DNA from 4 places in the Sphingopyxis sp. J-6 genome. Region 1 is predicted to be linked to each of the others. Evidence: predicted binding sites of a transcription regulator. Region 1 holds the regulator's gene; each other region holds the start of a gene.
What was found. The regulator LexA, encoded in region 1, represses DNA repair genes until DNA is damaged. The targets are predictions, from matches to a motif close to GTTCCNCNCTTGTTCT.
Positions count from the first base shown of each region.

Region 1 (4,488 bases):
ATCGCGCGACCAGCCCGCGGCGCCGCTGTCGGCGATGGACGGCTATGCGATCCGTTTTGCCGATATGCCGGGGCCGTGGACGATCACCGGCGAGGTCGCCGCTGGCGCGGCCCCGGACCGGGCGGTGGGCGCCGGCGAGGCGATGCGCATCTTCACCGGCGCGATGCTTCCGGACGGTGCCGACACCGTCGTCCTCCAGGAAGATGTCGCGGCAGCGGGCACCGCCTTGACGCTGACCGGCGACGGCCCCGGCACCCGGGGGCGCCATATTCGGGAACGCGCCGGCGATTTCGCCGCCGGCACGCGCTTGCTTGCCGCCGGAACGCATATGGGCGCCGGCGCGATCGCCGCCGGGATCATGGGCGGTGCGGGCGAGGTTCGCGTCGGATCGCGGCCGCGTGTCGCAATCCTGACCACCGGCGACGAGCTTATCGCGCCGGGCCGCGCGCTCGCGCCCGGCCAGATCCCGAACAGCAACGGCGCGATGCTCGCGGCGATGCTCGCCGCCGCTCCCGCCGACGTCGACCTGCCGCTCCATATGCGCGACGACCGCATGTCGATTGCCAATGCTATCAAGGAGTTGGCGCGACACCATGACGTCATCGTCACCGTCGGGGGTGCGTCCGTGGGCGATCATGACCATGTTCGCGGCGCCCTCGACGACGCTGGCGGCCGGCTCGATTTCTGGAAGATCGCGATGCGGCCGGGCAAGCCGCTGATCGCGGGAAGCGTCGACGACGCGCTGCTCCTCGGGCTGCCCGGCAACCCCGGCTCGGCCTTCGTCACCGCGACGCTCTTCCTGCTGCCACTGATCCGCCATCTTGCGGGCGCAGCACATCCGCTTCCCCCAATCCGCCAGGCACCGCTCGCCGCAACGCTTGCCGCCGGGGGAAGCCGCCGCGACTATCTGCGCGCCCGGATCGAAGGCAGTGCGCTCCGCGCCCTCGACAGTCAGGACAGCGGTCAGACCGCGCCGCTGGTCGAAGCCGACGCCCTGCTCATCCGCGAAATCGGCGCGCCCGCGCGCGCGGCCGGCGAGATCGCCGACTATATCGACATCGCTTGACAAGTTCCGGTCTGTTCCACTATCGTTCTCATTATGTCCGGTTCTGGTCCTGACGGAGAATGATCGATGTTGACCGCCAAGCAGCATGAACTGCTTCACTTCATCCAGCAAAAGCTCGACGCAAGCGGCATTTCGCCGTCGTTCGAGGAAATGAAGGAAGCGCTGGGTCTGAAATCCAAGTCGGGCATCCACCGGCTGATCAGCGCGCTCGAGGAACGCGGTTTCCTGCGCCGCCTTCCCAACCGGGCCCGTGCGCTCGAAGTGGTGAAGCTGCCCGAAACGGCAAAGGCTGCGCCCGCACGCGAAAATGTCGTGCCGCTGCGCAAGAGTCCGCCTGCGATGCGCCCGATCGCGGCGAACGACATCATCGAAGTTCCGCTGCACGGCAAGATCGCTGCCGGCGTGCCGATCGAGGCGTTCGAGGATCACAATAATCTCGCGGTCCCGGCGGCACTGCTCGGCGCGGGCGAACATTATGCGCTCGAAGTTTCGGGCGATTCGATGGTCGAAGCGGGAATCTTCGACGGCGACTATGCGCTGATCCAGAAGGCCAGCACCGCACGCGAGGGCGATATCGTTGTCGCGCTCGTCGACGGGCAGGATGCAACGCTCAAATATTTCCGCCGCGAAGGTCAGATGATCCGGCTCGATCCGGCGAACAGCGCCTATGAGCCGCAGCGCTACCCCGCCGAGCGGGTCATCGTGCAAGGGCGCCTGTCGGGACTGCTTCGTCGTTACCACTGACCTGCTGGGGCCGGCGCCACGGATGCGCGTCACCGGCGCGCAAGCTGGTGCTCGCGCGTGGCTCCTTGCCGAGGTATAGCGCCAGCCCGCCGGTTTCGGTCAGGCTGTCGCGGTCGATCGTCAGCCAGCGTGCGACGCATTCGTGCGGCAGCCAGCGGTCGCTGATCACGACGTCGGCAGCGGCGCAGGCCGCTGCCATATCGGCGCCGTCGATCCGGTCGCGGCCGCGCGCGGCGAGAATAATGCGCCCGGCATTGCCTGTGGCCCCATTGCCCGCTTGTTGCCGCCAGCGGCAGAAATCGCGGTTGCACGACACATGATCGAGTTCGGCGAGCGCGACGAGCGGGGTATCGACCCCCGCCGCTTCGGACAGCGAATCGCGGATGAAATCGCCCGCTCGATCGCGTAGCAGCGCATAGCCGCCGCCCGGCACCGCCACCGCGATGTGACGGCCGTCGCCGGTGACCAATATATCGGGCCGCGGCTGCGCGAGCAGCGAGGCGATCCCGATGGCGAGCGGCACGGCGCCGGCCAACCGCCATGACGTCCGCCACAGCAGCAGCCATAATCCCCCGAAAACCGCGAGCGCGAATCCACCGGGCGGGAAGGACGGCAAGGTCGCGACCGCTCCCGGCGCGCCGGCGACGCCGTGCGCCAGCAGCAGGAGCAAGGCGAGCGCCTTTTTCGCCACCCACCAGAAGGGCGCGCCGAGCCCGACGCTGCCGAACAACAGCGCGAGCGCTTCGGCGGGCATGATAACGAAAGTCGTGAGCGGGATCGCGACGACATTGGCGAGCGCGCCGTAAAGCCCCGCCTTGTGAAAATGGAACAAGGCGATAGGCGCCAGTGCGATTTCGACGACAAAACCGGTAATCAGCAGCCCGGCGACGCCGCGGCCGGCGCGGACGATCCAGCGCTCGTCGCGCCGTTCGAGGAAGCGGCGCATCCGCGGGCTTTCGTGCAGCGCGATGATCGCGGTGACCGCCGCAAAGCTGAGCTGGAAGCTTGGCCCCGCGAGCGCCTCGGGCCGCCAGACGAGCACGATCAGCGCCCCCGCCGCGACCAAGCGCAGCGTCAGCGCCTCGCGCCCGAGCAGGAACGCCGCAAGTACGAGCAGCGCCGCGACACACGAGCGGATCGTCGGCACCTCGGCGCCGCTGAGCCATGTATAGCCGACCCCCGCAAGCGCCGCGCCGCCCGCCGCCGCCGCGAGCACGACGCCGCGCAGCGCCAGCCGCGGACTCAGCGCGAGCAGCCGGATCAGCAGGAACATCGTGAAGCCGACGACCGCGGTCACATGGAGCCCGCTGATCGACAGCAGATGCGCGAGGCCGCTACGCCGCATTGCTTCCGAATCCGCCTCGCTGATCGCGCCCTGATCCCCCGTGACCAGTGCCGCAGCGATGCCGCCCGCCGATCCTTCGACCTGCTGCTGGATGTGCCCACTTAGCCGCATGCGCAGCGGCGGGGTGCTCTCGGCCGCCCCCGGCGCGCGTGCGACGTCGCCGAGCACCGTCCCGACCGCGCCGATCCCGTCGAACCAGGCGCGCCGCGCGAAATCATAACCGCCCGGCAGGTTGGCGGGCGGCGGCGGCATCAGCCGCGCCCGCACCGCAACCAGTTCGCCGCCGGACAATCCCGCCGCTTGCTCGCTGCCAAGCGTCAGCCGCAGGCGCGGCGGCAGGTCGGCACGCTGCTGCGGGTGGACAAGGATGCGCACTTGCTCGCGGGCAGGAAGCGGCTCGACGCGCTCGACCCGTGCCGAAAACTCGGTGGTCACCGGCCGCGCCAGTACCGGCGCCGCGACCCAGCTTGCGCGCGCCCAGACGAGCAGCAGGCCCAGCGCCATGACGGTACAGCCGATCACGACTATCCGGCCCAGGCGCCGCTGCCAGCCGATCAGCAACCCCGCGAGCAGCCCGCCGCCGAGCGACAGCAACAATCCGATCCAGTGGGCTGCCGCGGGAAGCGCGAACCACGCCGCGATCCCCGCCCCGAACGCGACGGGCAGCCACAATCCGATGCGCTCGCGCTCGGCTTCCAGCCGCGCCTCGATATTCGCTAGCAGCCGCGCCCGGCCACCCGCCCATCGGCCATCAAACGGCGTTTGAAGCTGCCTTGTCGCCATGCTAGGGGCTCCCCCGACCCCGTCCCCGCACCTGTCCGGGGGCGGCAGAGTGAGTGAAAGAGGCCGTAGTGGCAACCGAAAACCAGACCGATCCGAACGAAGCCACCGGCGCCGCCGTCGTGACGCGCTTTGCGCCCTCGCCGACCGGCTATCTCCATATCGGCGGCGCGCGCACCGCGCTCTTCAACTGGCTGTTTGCGCGCCATCATGGCGGCAAATTCCTGCTCCGTATCGAGGATACCGACCGCGCCCGTTCGACCGACGCCGCGATCGACGCAATCCTCGACGGGATGCAGTGGCTCGATCTGGACTGGGACGGCGAGACGGTGTTCCAGTTCGCCCGCGCCCCGCGCCACGCCGAAGTCGCTGCCAAACTGCTCGCAAAGGGCGAGGCCTATCGCTGCTATCTGACGCAGGACGAACTCGCCGCGATGCGCGCCGAAGCGCAGGAAAAGCGCCTGCCCTTCCGCGTCCGCAGCCCCTGGCGCGACCGCGACGACGGCGATCCCGCCGCCCCGCACGTTGTCCGCCTGCGCGCGCCGCAGGACGG
Region 1 covers NZ_CP145810.1:1,784,990-1,789,477, reverse strand. Annotated here, with positions in the region: gene V6U71_RS08580 (molybdopterin molybdotransferase MoeA) at 1-1,066, shown strand, start outside; gene lexA (transcriptional repressor LexA) at 1,133-1,810, shown strand; gene V6U71_RS08570 (ComEC/Rec2 family competence protein) at 1,764-3,938, opposite strand; gene gltX (glutamate--tRNA ligase) at 4,007-4,488, shown strand, end outside.

Region 2 (4,488 bases), 1.4 Mb from region 1:
TGTCGGTCATCGCGAATCTCTCCCATTCGGGCGAGTATCGCGGTTGGTTGACGTTTACGTCAACTGCTAACCACAGCTTTTCCAACCATCGTCATTCCGGCGAAGGCCGGAATCTCGCCGTCACAGTTTAACGCACCGGCGAGACCCCGGCCTTCGCCGGGGTGACGAAATGATGGTTGGGGCACTCAGATCGACTGGCCGGTCTTCGCCCAGTCGGCGAGGAAGCCCTCGATGCCCTTTTCGGTCAGGATATGCTTGAACAGCCCCTTGATCACCGACGGCGGCGCGGTCATCACGTCGGCGCCGATCTTGGCGGCTTCGAGCACATGGATGCCGTGGCGCACGCTCGCGACGAGGATTTCGGTGTCATAGGCATAATTGTCGTAGATCAGCCGGATATCGGCAATGAGCTGCATGCCGTCGAAGCCATTGTCGTCGTGGCGGCCCACAAAGGGCGAGACGAAGGTCGCGCCGGCCTTCGCCGCGAGAAGCGCCTGCGCCGCCGAGAAGCAGAGCGTCACATTGACCATCGTGCCGTCGCTGGTCAGCGCCTTGCAGGTCTTCAAACCGTCGATCGTCAGCGGCACCTTGATGCAGACATTTTCGGCGATCTTGCGGAGGATTTCGGCCTCCTTCATCATCGTTTCATGGTCGAGCGCGACGACTTCGGCCGACACCGGGCCAGTGGTCAGCGCGCAGATTTCCTTCGTCACTTCCTTGAAATCGCGGCCCGACTTGGCGATCAGCGACGGGTTGGTGGTCACCCCGTCGAGCAGGCCCGTCGCGGCGAGTTCCTTGATGTCGGCGATTTCGGCGGTGTCGGCGAAGAATTTCATGGCGCGGGCGATCCTTTTGGGAAGGTGATTCGGGTCTGGTGATCCCCTAAAGCCCTTTGTCCGTCATTGCGAGCGGAGCGAAGCAATCTCCAGCCATCGGTCTCGCATAAGGCCGATGGCTGGAGATTGCTTCGTCACCTGCGGCTCCTCGCAATGACGGGAACGGGAAATGGCTAGCGTTCCATTTTTGTTCCCGCTAAGCGATCGTCATGGCCAAAGCGAAGCGTCAATATGTCTGCCAGAATTGCGGATCGGTTTCCTACCGGTGGCAGGGGCAGTGCGCCGATTGCAACGAGTGGAACACGCTGGTCGAGGAGGCCGGCGAGACGGCCTTTTCGGCGAAGCATGACCTGAGCCGCGGCGGGCGGACGCTCGCGCTCGAAACGCTCGATGCCCAGAGTGTCATGCCCGAACGGATGCTGTGCGGGATCGCCGAGTTCGACCGGGCGCTGGGTGGCGGGTTCGTCGCGGGGTCGGCGACGCTGATCGGCGGCGACCCGGGTATCGGTAAGTCGACACTGCTCCTGCAGGCGGCGGGGCGGCTCGCGAAGGCGGGCAAGTCGGTGGTCTATATCAGCGGCGAGGAAGCGGCGGCACAGGTGCGGCTGCGCGCGCAGCGGCTGGGGCTCGGCGATGCGCCGGTCGCGCTGGCGAGCGCGACCTCGGTGCGCGACATCCTCGCGACGCTCGACAGCCGCACCGCCGATTTCGTCGTGATCGACTCGATCCAGACGATGCACAGCGACCTGATCGACAGCGCACCGGGGACGGTGAGTCAGGTCCGGGCGAGCGCGCAGGAACTGATCCGCTATGCCAAGGACGGCGGCGCGGCGATCGTGCTCGTCGGTCATGTTACCAAGGACGGGACGATTGCCGGCCCGCGCGTCCTCGAACATATGGTCGACACGGTGCTGGCGTTCGAGGGCGAGCGCAGCCACCAGTATCGCATTCTGCGCGCGATCAAGAACCGCTTCGGCGGTACCGACGAGATCGGGGTGTTCGCGATGGGCGAGGAGGGACTGGGCGAGGTCAGCAACCCGTCCAGCCTGTTCCTGACCGACCGCAGCCGCGACGTGCCGGGGTCGGTGGTCTTTCCGGCGCTCGAAGGGACGCGTCCGGTGCTCGTCGAGGTGCAGGCGCTGACGGTACGGCTGGCGAGCGGCGCGACGCCGCGGCGCGCCGTGGTGGGTTGGGACAGCGGGCGGCTGGCGATGGTGCTCGCGGTGCTGGAGGCGCGCTGCGGCCTGCAGATGGGCGCCGCCGAAGTCTATCTCAACATCGCGGGCGGTTACCGGTTGACCGATCCCGCTGCCGACCTTGCGGTTGCGGCCGCCCTCATTTCGGCGTTCAGCGAGCAGCCGGTGCCTGCCGATGCGATCGTGTTCGGCGAATTGTCGCTGTCGGGCGAGGTGCGGCAGGTCGCGCACGACGGGCTGCGGCTGCGCGAGGCCGCGAAGCTCGGCTTTTCGCGCGGCTGGGGGCCGAAAGGCATGAAAGGCGTGGGTGGAATCTCGGTCACCGGTTTCGGCCGCCTCGGCGAACTCGTTGACCTGATGCTCGGGCGCGACTAGCGACCGGCGCATGGGAAGTCTGACGGCTCTGGATATCCTCGTGCTGACGCTGGTCGGCGGCGGCGCGGTGCTCGGTTTCATGCGCGGGCTGGTACAGGAGGTGACGACGCTCCTGGCCTGGGTGCTGGCGATTCTGGCGGTGCGCTTCTTCCACCCGCTGGCCACCGATTTGCTGTCGGGCTGGATCGAGGCGCCCGGCGGCGCGGCGATGCTCGCTTTCGTGGTGCTGTTCGGCGGTGTCTTCGCACTCGCCAAATGGGGATCGCGCGCGATGGGGCAGCGCAGCCGCGCTTCGCTCGTCGGCGGCTTCGACCGCGGGCTTGGCGCGGGTTTCGGGGCGGTGAAGGGGCTGCTCGTTGCGACGCTGCTCTTCATGGTGGTGACCCTGCTTTACGACATCGGCTACGGCAATGCACAGCGGCCCGCGTGGATGGCCGAAAGCCGCACCTATCCGGCGCTCAACGCGACGAGCGCCGCGATGAGCAAGGTGATCGCCGAACGCCGCGCCGCGGCGCGCGAGGACAGCGCGGCGGCGGCAAAACAGGACGCGGCCGAAGCGGCAAAGCGATGAGCGCGCCGCTTTACAATCGCGACATATTGGCGCTGGCGGTCGCGACCGCCGAATATCTGCCCAATCCCGCGGCGCGCCACCATGCCAGCGCCCGCGCGCCGCTCTGCGGTAGCCGGATCCTCCTCGATCTCGACACCGGCGACGATGGACGCGTGACCGGGGTCGGCATGCATGTCGAGGCCTGCGCGCTGGGGCAGGCGTCGGCAACATTGCTCGCGCGGCATGCGCCGGGATGCGGCATCGCCGAGATTCGCGCCGCGCGCGACGCCATCGCGGGCTGGTTCGCCGGCACCGGCGCGTTGCCCGACTGGCCGGGCTTCGACCTGCTCGCCCCGGCGCGCGATTATCCGGCGCGCCACGGCGCGATCCTGTTGCCGTTCGACGCCGCGATTGCGGCGCTCGAGGAACAGGCGGCGCGGGCGTGACGATGCTGGCGCTCGCCGCGGCCGCGACCGAGGTTGCTGCGGAGAATGCAACCGACGCGGCGCTGGTCGAAGGCGCGATCCTGCTCGGCGTCGCGACGCTGTTCGTGCTGATCTTTCGCCGCCTCGGGCTCGGCGCGGTGCTCGGCTATCTGATCGCCGGCGCGCTTGTCGGGCCGCACGGGCTGGGCCTCGTCGGCGGGGGCGAATCGAAGCTCGCCTTCGCCGAACTCGGCATCGCCTTCCTGCTGTTCCTCGTCGGGCTGGAGCTGCATCCGCGGCGCCTGTGGGAGCTGCGGCGCGCGATTTTCGGGCTCGGGCTGGTGCAGGTCGTGGCGACCGGGCTGATTCTCACGGGGCTGATCTTCCTCACCCTCGGTTTCAGTTGGCAGGCGGCGCTGGCGCTCGGCCTGCCGCTGGCGCTGTCGTCGACCGCGCAGGTGCTCCCCAGCCTGAAAAGTTCGGGGCGGATCAATTCGCCCTTTGGCGAAAAGGCCTTCTCGATCCTGCTGTTCCAGGATCTGGCGATCGTGCCGATGATCACCATTGTCGCCGCGCTGTCGCGGGCGCCCGCCGATCCCTCGGCGCCGCCGGGCGGGATGATGGCGCTCTATACGGTGCTGGCGATTGCCGGGCTGGTGCTTGCGGGACGTTTCGTCCTCAATCCGCTGCTCCGCGTCGTCGGAAGGTACGGCGAGCGCGAACTGTTCGTCGTCGTCGGGCTGCTCGCGATCCTCGCCAGCGCGGCGCTGATGCACAGCCTCCACCTGTCGACCGCGCTCGGGGCGTTCGTCGCCGGGGTGATGCTCGCCGATTCGCCGTACCGGCACGAAATCGAATCGGACGTCGAGCCGTTCCGCCTGATCCTGCTCGGCCTGTTTTTCCTCGCGGTCGGCATGGTGCTCGATATCGACGCGGTGATGGCGCGGCCGTTGCTCGTCGTCGGGCTCGCGCTGGGCCTCGTGGCGGTCAAGGTCAGCGTGCTCACCGTCATCGTGCGGCTGTTCGGCAAGAGCTGGAAGACCGCGCTCGGGCTTGGCCTGTTGCTGAGCCAGGGCGGTGAATTTGGTTTCCTGCTGTTTACCCAG
Region 2 covers NZ_CP145810.1:412,499-416,986, forward strand. Annotated here, with positions in the region: gene V6U71_RS02185 (enoyl-CoA hydratase-related protein) at 1-10, opposite strand, end outside; gene fsa (fructose-6-phosphate aldolase) at 186-836, opposite strand; gene radA (DNA repair protein RadA) at 1,046-2,407, shown strand; gene V6U71_RS02200 (CvpA family protein) at 2,418-2,978, shown strand; gene V6U71_RS02205 (iron-sulfur cluster assembly scaffold protein) at 2,975-3,403, shown strand; gene V6U71_RS02210 (cation:proton antiporter) at 3,406-4,488, shown strand, end outside.
Region 2: radA (DNA repair protein RadA) is a predicted target of LexA. The motif match lies at 1,015-1,030, and genes of this name have one in related genera.

Region 3 (4,488 bases), 400 kb from region 1:
AGTTCCCGCTTTCGCGGGAATGACGAGGGTTGGATATAGGGTTGGATATAAAGTGGCTGCTCACCGCCCCAAAACCGACGCGGTGCAAAGAGCATCAACGGCTGGCGGGCCGACCTGCATGGGAGAGGGGAGTGCAGGTCTGAGGGGCTGGTGGCCCGCCGCCGTCGGCCGGCCGGTTCGAGCAAGGCGAACCGGCCGGATGGCAATCGCATCAATTATCGTCGTCGCCCTCATCGTCGGGACCGGCCATCATCTCTTCGGCCACCGCGTCGGTGCGGCCGCGGATGGCGGCTTCGAGCCGTTCGCGCAGTTCGGGATTTTCGGTCAGGAAGGTCTTCGCATTCTCGCGGCCCTGTCCGATACGAATCGAGTCATAGCTGAACCAGGCGCCCGATTTCTCAACCAGTCCGGCCTTGACCCCGATGTCGAGAATCTCGCCGATCTTCGAAATGCCCTGCCCGTACATGATGTCGAATTCGACCTGCTTGAACGGCGGCGCGACCTTGTTCTTGACGACCTTGACGCGCGTCGTGTTGCCGACGATCTCGTCGCCATTCTTGATCTGGCCGGTGCGGCGGATGTCGAGACGGACCGAGGCATAGAATTTCAGCGCATTGCCGCCGGTCGTCGTTTCGGGATTGCCGTACATCACGCCGATCTTCATGCGGAGCTGGTTGATGAAGATCACCATGCAGCGCGAGCGGCTGATCGAACCGGTGAGCTTGCGCAGCGACTGCGACATCAGGCGCGCCTGCAGGCCGACGTGGCTGTCGCCCATCTCGCCCTCGATTTCGGCGCGCGGCACGAGCGCCGCGACCGAGTCGACGACGAGCACGTCGATGGCGTTCGAACGCACCAGCGTGTCGACGATCTCGAGCGCCTGCTCACCCGTGTCGGGCTGCGAAACGATGAGTTCGTCGATGTTGACGCCGAGCTTGCGGGCATAGACGGGGTCGAGCGCATGTTCGGCGTCGACGAAGGCGACGGTGCCACCGGTCTTTTGCGCTTCGGCGAGCGTGTGCAGCGCCAGCGTCGTCTTGCCCGAGCTTTCGGGGCCGTAAATTTCGATGACGCGACCGCGCGGCAGGCCGCCGACACCGAGCGCGATGTCGAGCCCGAGCGAACCGGTCGAAATCGCTTCGACCTGCATCGCTTCTTTCGAGCCCAGCTTCATCACCGAGCCCTTGCCGAAGGCGCGATCGATTTGCGCCAGCGCGGCGTCGAGCGCCTTCTGCCTGTCCGTTCCGTTCACTGATTTCCCCGATTCCACGAGTGACAATTGTCCGGCCATTTGCCGTCCCTTTCCAGCTCTAGAGCGACGGCCCGACCATCGCAACGTTGAAGCTGTGTACGTCATTTGTTCTGATAGAACAAGAGTGGAACAAAAGAAAAATGACTGGCGAGTTAAGCCGCGAAAAATTCATCGAGGATGGCCTCGATCTGGCTGATCCGGAACGGCTTGGTCACCAGTGTCCGGTGCGCGTGCGCGGACGGAATGACGTCGCCGCCGCCGGTGGTGAAGGCAAAGGGAATCCCGCGTTCGGCAAGCGCATCTGCGACCGGCCAGCCCTTTTCGTCGCCAAGGTTGATATCGACGAGCGCGCCGTCGATCGGCCCGGCGCCGATGATCGCCAGGGCCTCCTGATTGCTTGTCGCCTGCTCGGGCTGGGGAAAACCGAGCGCGTCGAACATGTCGACGAGCATCATCCCGATCAGCACATCGTCCTCGACGAGCAATATGCGGCGATTATCCGGCATCGGACACCCGGTGCGCCGCTTCGTCGAGCGCCGCCGACACGGCTTCGGTCAGCTGCGCGACGGAAAAAGGTTTGGGAAGGAAAGCCACGTCGTCAATATCGATCGACTGGCGCAATTGTTCCTCGGCATAGCCCGACATGAAGAGCACCGGCAGCGCCGGACGCTTCGCGCGCATGGCGCGAACCATCGCGGGGCCGTCCATCGTTGGCATCACGACGTCGCTGATGATCAGGTCGACCTTGTCCATCTGACCGAAGCGTTCGAGCCCCTCCTCACCCTGCGACGCGGTGACGACGGTGTAGCCCGCCCGGACCAGCGCGCGCTCGGCAACCGCACGCACCATATCCTCGTCCTCGACGAGCAGGATGGTGCCGGTTCCCCACTGGCTTTTCTTCGGCTTGGGCGGCGGCGCGGCGACGACCGGTGCGTCGCCTTCGGCACGGTGGACGGGGAGGTAGATGGTGAAGCTGGTTCCCTGCCCCGGCTTGCTGTCGGCGAAGATGAAACCCGCCGACTGCTTGATGATGCCATAGACGGTCGACAGGCCGAGCCCGGTTCCCTTGCCGACATCCTTGGTCGTGAAAAAGGGTTCGAAAATTTTCGGCAGCACGTCGGCGGCGATGCCGGTGCCGGTATCGCTGACCTTCAAGGCGCTATAGTCGGCGGGCGGCATGATCTCGCTGCCCATCTGCCGCGCTTCGGCTGCCGAGACCGGATAGGTTTCGATCGTCAACGTGCCGCCGCCCGGCATCGCGTCGCGCGCATTGACGGCGAGGTTGATGATCACCTGCTCAAGCTGACCGGGGTCGGCGCGCACCGCGCCGAGCCCCCGGCCATGATGGACCGACAGCTTCACCGTGTCGCCGATCAGCCGCTTCAGCAGGTGCGAGACTTCGGAGATGACGTCGGGAAGCTGGAGAATTTGCGGTCGCAATGTCTGCTGACGCGAAAAGGCCAGAAGCTGCCGCGTCAGGCTAGCGGCACGGTTGGCGTTGCTGCGGATTTGCTGGATATCGTCATAATCGCTGTCGCCGGGCGTATGGCGCATCAGCATCAGGTCGCACGCACCGAGCACCGCAGTGAGGATATTGTTGAAATCGTGCGCGACGCCGCCGGCGAGCTGGCCCACCGCCTGCATCTTCGACGCTTGTGCCACCTGCCGCTTGAGCCGCGATTCCTCGCTCGAATCCTTCAGACTCAGCAGCACTGCCGCCTCGCCCAATCCGCGCACGCCGACAACGCGCATCGACACCGGCTCGTCACTCTGCCCCGCCAGCCGGATCGACAGGTCGCCGCCAACCTGCTGCCCGCTGCTGTGACGGCGGATCATGTCGGCGAGCGGTCCCTTATCCTCGCCCACCACCAGGTCGCCGGGATACCGCAGCATCTTCCCTTCGGCGAGCCCTGCCGCGCGCAGGAAGGCGCGGTTCATATAGAGAAAGCGTCCGTCGCGATCGACCATCGCGAGCCCGAAGGGCAGCAGCGACAGCAAGGTTTCGACATAGCCCTGCGCCGTCCCGCGATCGGTCGGCCCCATTTCCTCGTCGAGCATCGCGAGGAGCATCGGCGTGTGGCTGTCGGCGGGCGCGAGCGGAATCTGGAGCATGCGCACGGGTGTCGCGCGGTCGCCTTCGCGCGCGAAATAGAGCGAGCCACCATCGTCGAGGCGCAGCATCGGCGCGACATCGCGGCCGGCATAATGGCTAACATCGCCTTCGCCCAATGCGCGCAGCAGGAAGGCCTGATTCGCGACGCGCAGCCGCCCCTCGGCGCTGACGAGCGCCGCCATGACACCCGCCTGCCCCAGCGTCCGCCCCGCCGGTCCGTCGAGGTGGCGGACGATTTCGGACACGAGGTCTAGCCGTTCGAGCGCCGCGAAGCGCCACACGAGATAATCCTCGGCCTGCCCGGTCCGTGTCACCTGCGCGCGCAATTGCAGCGGCCCCACCGCCAGATCGTCGACCCGGCCTTCGCCGTCGCGCCACGCCGCGCGTCCGGCGTTCTTGAGCAGTTCGGGACCGCGCCCGTCGACCGGCAATCCCGGCGGCGTAATGAAGCCGCCGAACCAGGTCGCGAACAGGTCGTTGGCGCAGACCAGCCGGCCGGCGCGGTCGGTCACCGCAATCGCGACATCGTCGTGATTGACCGCGGCGCGCAGCATCGTCCAGTCGGGAAGCGCGGCCTCGCCCGCCGCAGCGACCGGGAACAATCGCCGCGCCAGCACCACTCCGCCGACCGCGATCGCCAGCCCGGCGAGGAAGCCGGCGGCGAGCGGCGCATTGCCGGTGACCCAGAACAGCAGCGCGACCGAGAGCAGCGCCAGCCCGCCAAGCACCGCATAGTCGATGCGCGACAGGGTCGGCGAGACCAGCAACGGACCGCCCGGGCCCTCCTCCCTGCTGAAATCTTCCTCAGCGGCAGGCAGGCTTTGCGCGGTCAATGACAGTCTTTCCTGTTGGCGTTACCAGATGCGGACGCGATCTTTCGGCGCCAGATAGAGCTTCTGGCCTTCCTTGACGTTATAGGCCTTATACCAAGGGTCAAGGTTGCGCGAGACCCAAGACCGCTGAATCGACGGCGAATGCGGATCGGTGGTGATCCGCTGCGACAGATTCTGGTCGCGATAGTTGCGCCGCCAGACCTGCGCCCAGCCAAGGAAGAAGCGCTGGTCGCCGCTCAGCCCGTCGATCACCGGCGCTTCCTTGCCGCCCAGCGACTTCTTGTAGGCAT
Region 3 covers NZ_CP145810.1:1,389,982-1,394,469, reverse strand. Annotated here, with positions in the region: gene recA (recombinase RecA) at 212-1,291, opposite strand; gene V6U71_RS06705 (response regulator) at 1,405-1,758, opposite strand; gene V6U71_RS06700 (response regulator) at 1,748-4,132, opposite strand; gene V6U71_RS06695 (M13 family metallopeptidase) at 4,220-4,488, opposite strand, start outside.
Region 3: recA (recombinase RecA) is a predicted target of LexA. The motif match lies at 1,368-1,383, and genes of this name have one in related genera.

Region 4 (4,488 bases), 530 kb from region 1:
GATAGGCGTCATAGGCGACCTCGAGCCCGGCGAGGTCGGCGATATTCTCGCCCATCGTCAGGTCCGGATTGACGAATGCGCCGGGCGCCGCCTCATAGGTTGCATATTGCGCCCCGAACGCCTTCGCCTGCGCCTCGAAGCGCGCGGCATCCTCGGGCGTCCACCAGTCGCGGACCGCGCCACTGGCGTCGATCTTGCGCCCCTGATCGTCGAAGCCGTGGGTGATCTCGTGGCCGATGACGGCGCCGATTGCGCCATAGTTCACGGCGTCGTCGACATTCTCGGCAAAATAGGGCGCTTGCAGGATGCCGGCCGGGAAGACGATCTTGTTTTCGAGCCCGCCATTATAGGCGTTCACTTCCTGCGGGTTCATCGACCATTTCTTGCGGTCGACCGGTTTTCCGAGGTCCGACAGGCCATAGGCATATTCGAACGCCGCGCTGCGCTTCACATTGCCGTACAGGTCGGCGGGGTCGATCCTGAGCCCCGAATAGTCGCGCCACTTGTCGGGATATCCGACCATGACGTCCATCTTGTCGAGCTTCGCAAGCGCGGCTTCCTTCGTCGCCGGTGCCATCCAGCTATTGCTCCGGATGCGGTCGCCCATCGCGAGCTTCAGGTTGGCGACCAGCGTCTCCATCTTCGCCTTGGCGCTCGCCGGGAAATATTGCTGCGAATAGGTTTCGCCGACCAGTTCGCCGAGGCTGCCGTCGACCAGCGTCAGCCCGCGCTTCCAGCGCGGCCGCAATTCGCCAACGCCGCTCAGCGCTTTCGTATATTCGAAGCGGCTGTCGACCCAGTCCTTCGACAGATAGGTGGCGGCATTGTCGGCGACATGGAATTGCTGCCACAGCTTGATCGTGTCGAGCGGTGTCTTGGCATAGAGGGCGGCGATGTCGCGGATCGCGGTGTTTTCGTTGACGATGATGCGCTGCTGCGGCGCGATCCCGGCGCCCGCGAACCACGCCGTCCAGTCGAGGCCGGGGGCATAGGCGGCGAGCTCGGCCGACGACATCGGATTGTTGATCTTGCCGACGTCGCGGCGGTCGGCGATCGCCCAGCTTACCTTGGCGATCTCGGTCTCGAACGCGAGGATCGCATCGGCGGCCTTTTCGGGGTCGGCGTTGCCGATCATCTTCATCGACCGCGCGATATAGGCGCGATAGGCATCGCGCTGCGGCTTGAAGGCGTCGGTCAGATAATATTCGCGGTCGGGCAGCCCCAGCCCGCCCTGCCCCAGCCACAACACGTTCGTCGTCGGATCGTCGGTGTCGGCATAGGGCCCGCCGCCGACGATCGTCGCCCCGAACGTGCCCTGCGTCGTCCCCATGAAGCGCGCCATCGCGCTCTTGTCCTTGATCGCGGCGACCGCGGCGATGTCCGCCATCAACGGCTTCGAGCCGAGCGCGTCGACACGCTTCTCGTCCATGAAGCTCTGATACAGGCCGCCGACCTGGCTCGTCGCCGGCGCCTCGGTCACCAGCTTGCGGAGCTGGCGCTGGGTCAGGTTATAGACGTCGTAATCGACCCCCGCCGACGCCTGATCGGCAGGAATTTCGGTGCGCGCGAACCAGGTGCCATTAGCATATTTGTCGAAATCGTCGCCGGGCTTCACCGTCTCGTCGCGCGCCGACAGATCGACGCCCCATTTGCCGAAGGTCAGCGCCGTCAGCGATGCGTCGCCCGCGGTGCCCGCTTCATCGGCGCCCGCCGTCAGCGTGACCGCCCGTTCCATATCCTTTGCCGATGCCGGCAACGATGCCAGCGCCGCGGCGATCGCCAGCGACGCCGCGCCCGTAAAAACTGCTTTCATGTCCCCAACTCCTGAAATGCGTCCGCGCCGCACCGAAAGGGGCGGCGAGCATGACCGGAGTTGTCCGCCCGCGACGTCAAGCGGTCAAGCGGACGGGGTGCCATTGGTCGAAGCCCTTGGGGAGTTGGTGGAAACTTGTTCTGCGGCGCCCGCATTGCAGCGGCTGCACCCAGCGCCTATCTTGTCGTCAAAGTCCGCAAGCCCCCTCTTGCACCTCAAGAACAAATCTGGAACACACCTCTCCCATGAGTCTCACCCATATTTCGGTGCGCGGCGCGCGCGAGCATAATCTGAAGGGCGTTGACGTCGACCTGCCGCGCGACGCGCTGATCGTCATCACCGGCCTGTCGGGCTCGGGCAAGTCGAGCCTCGCCTTCGACACCATCTATGCCGAAGGCCAGCGACGCTATGTCGAGAGTCTCTCCGCATACGCCCGCCAGTTCCTCGAGATGATGCAGAAGCCCGATGTCGAGCATATCGACGGGCTGTCGCCGGCGATCAGCATCGAGCAGAAGACAACGTCGAGAAATCCCCGCTCCACCGTCGCGACGGTGACCGAAATCTACGACTATATGCGACTGTTGTGGGCGCGCGTCGGCATTCCCTATTCGCCCGCGACGGGTGAGCCGATCAGCGCGCAGACGGTCAGCCAGATGGTCGACCGTGTGATGGAATTGCCCGAAGGAACACGCGCCTACCTCCTCGCCCCGGTCGTGCGCGGCCGCAAGGGCGAGTATAGGAAGGAACTCGCCCAGTGGCAGAAGGACGGCTTCACCCGCGTCCGCATCGACGGCGAATTTTACGAGATCGGCGACGCACCGGCGCTCGACAAGAAATATAAGCATGACATCGAAGTGGTCGTCGACCGCATCGCGGTCCGCGAAGGCCTCGGCAGCCGGCTCGCCGACAGCTTCGAGACCGCGCTCAAGCTCGCCGAAGGGCTCGCTTATGTCGACCTCGCCGACGGCCCGGTACCGGGGCGCGAGGAGGAAGACACCGGTGGCGCGATGAAGGGCGCCGGCATCCCCGCCAACCGCCTGATCTTCTCGGAGAAATTCGCCTGCCCGGTTAGCGGCTTCACGATCGCCGAGATCGAACCGCGGCTGTTCAGCTTCAACGCACCGCAGGGCGCCTGCCCCGCATGCGACGGCCTCGGCGAGCGGCAGGAGTTCGACCCCGACCTCGTCGTCCCCAACCATGCGCTGAGCCTGAAAAAAGGCGCGGTCGTGCCGTGGGCGAAATCGAACCCGCCTTCGCCTTATTATATGCAGGTGCTCGAAAGCTTGGGCAAAGCCTATGGTTTCGACCTGACGACGCCGTGGCAGGATTTGCCCGGCGAGGTGCAGCTCATCATCCTCTACGGCACCGGCGGCAAGCCGGTCGAGCTGACGTTCAAGGATGGCAAACGCACTTACACGACGCACAAGGCGTTCGAGGGCGTCATCGGCAATCTCAACCGCCGCATGTTGCAGACCGAAAGCGCGTGGATGCGCGAGGAGCTGAGCAAATATCAGGCGGCGCAGCCGTGCGAGACCTGCCACGGCGCGCGCCTGCGCCCCGAACCGCTCGCGGTGAAGATCGCGGGCGAGGACATCAGCATGTCGGCGCAGCGCTCGGTCGCCGACGCGCTCGGCTGGTTCAGCACGCTCGAGGCGAAGCTGAACGACACGCAAAAGCAGATCGCCAAGGCGATATTGAAAGAGATCAACGAGCGGCTCGGCTTCCTCAACAATGTCGGGCTCGACTATCTGAACCTCAACCGTACCTCGGGCACGCTGTCCGGCGGCGAAAGCCAGCGCATCCGCCTCGCCAGCCAGATCGGCAGCGGGCTCAGCGGCGTGCTCTACGTCCTCGACGAGCCCAGCATCGGCCTTCACCAGCGCGACAACGACCGGCTGCTCGCGACGCTGAAGCGCCTCCGCGACCTCGGCAACACGGTGATCGTCGTCGAGCATGACGAGGATGCGATCCGCCACGCCGATTATGTCGTCGACATGGGGCCCGGCGCGGGCGTCCACGGCGGCGAGATCGTCGCCGAAGGCCCGCTCGCCGAGGTGCTCAAGAATAAGAAGAGCCTCACCGCCGCCTATCTCACCGGCGCGAAGAAGATCGAGGTGCCGACGCGCCGCCGCCCCGGCAACGGCTTCGACCTCGTGCTCAAGGGCGCGCGCGCCAACAACCTCCAGAATGTTACCGCGAAGATCCCGCTCGGCACCTTCACTTGCGTCACCGGCCTGTCGGGGTCGGGCAAGTCGAGCCTGATCATCGACACCCTCTATGCCAGCGCGGCGCGAACGCTCAACGGCGCGCGGATGATCGCCGGGCCGCACGACAGCCTGAAGGGGCTGGAGCATTGCGACAAGGTGATCGACATCGACCAGTCACCGATCGGCCGCACCCCGCGCTCGAACCCCGCCACTTATACGGGCGCCTTCACCGTGATCCGCGACTGGTTCGCCGGGCTGCCCGAGGCGCAGGCGCGCGGTTACAAGCCGGGGCGGTTCAGCTTCAACGTCAAGGGCGGGCGCTGCGAGACCTGCACCGGCGACGGGCTGATCAAGATCGAGATGCACTTCCTGCCCGACGTCTATGTGACGTGCGAGACGTGCCACGGCAAACGCTACAACCGCGAAACGCTCGAGGTGAAGTTCAAGGGGATGAGCATCGCCGACGTA
Region 4 covers NZ_CP145810.1:2,311,533-2,316,020, forward strand. Annotated here, with positions in the region: gene V6U71_RS11155 (M13 family metallopeptidase) at 1-1,813, opposite strand, end outside; gene uvrA (excinuclease ABC subunit UvrA) at 2,059-4,488, shown strand, end outside.
Region 4: uvrA (excinuclease ABC subunit UvrA) is a predicted target of LexA. The motif match lies at 2,032-2,047, and genes of this name have one in related genera.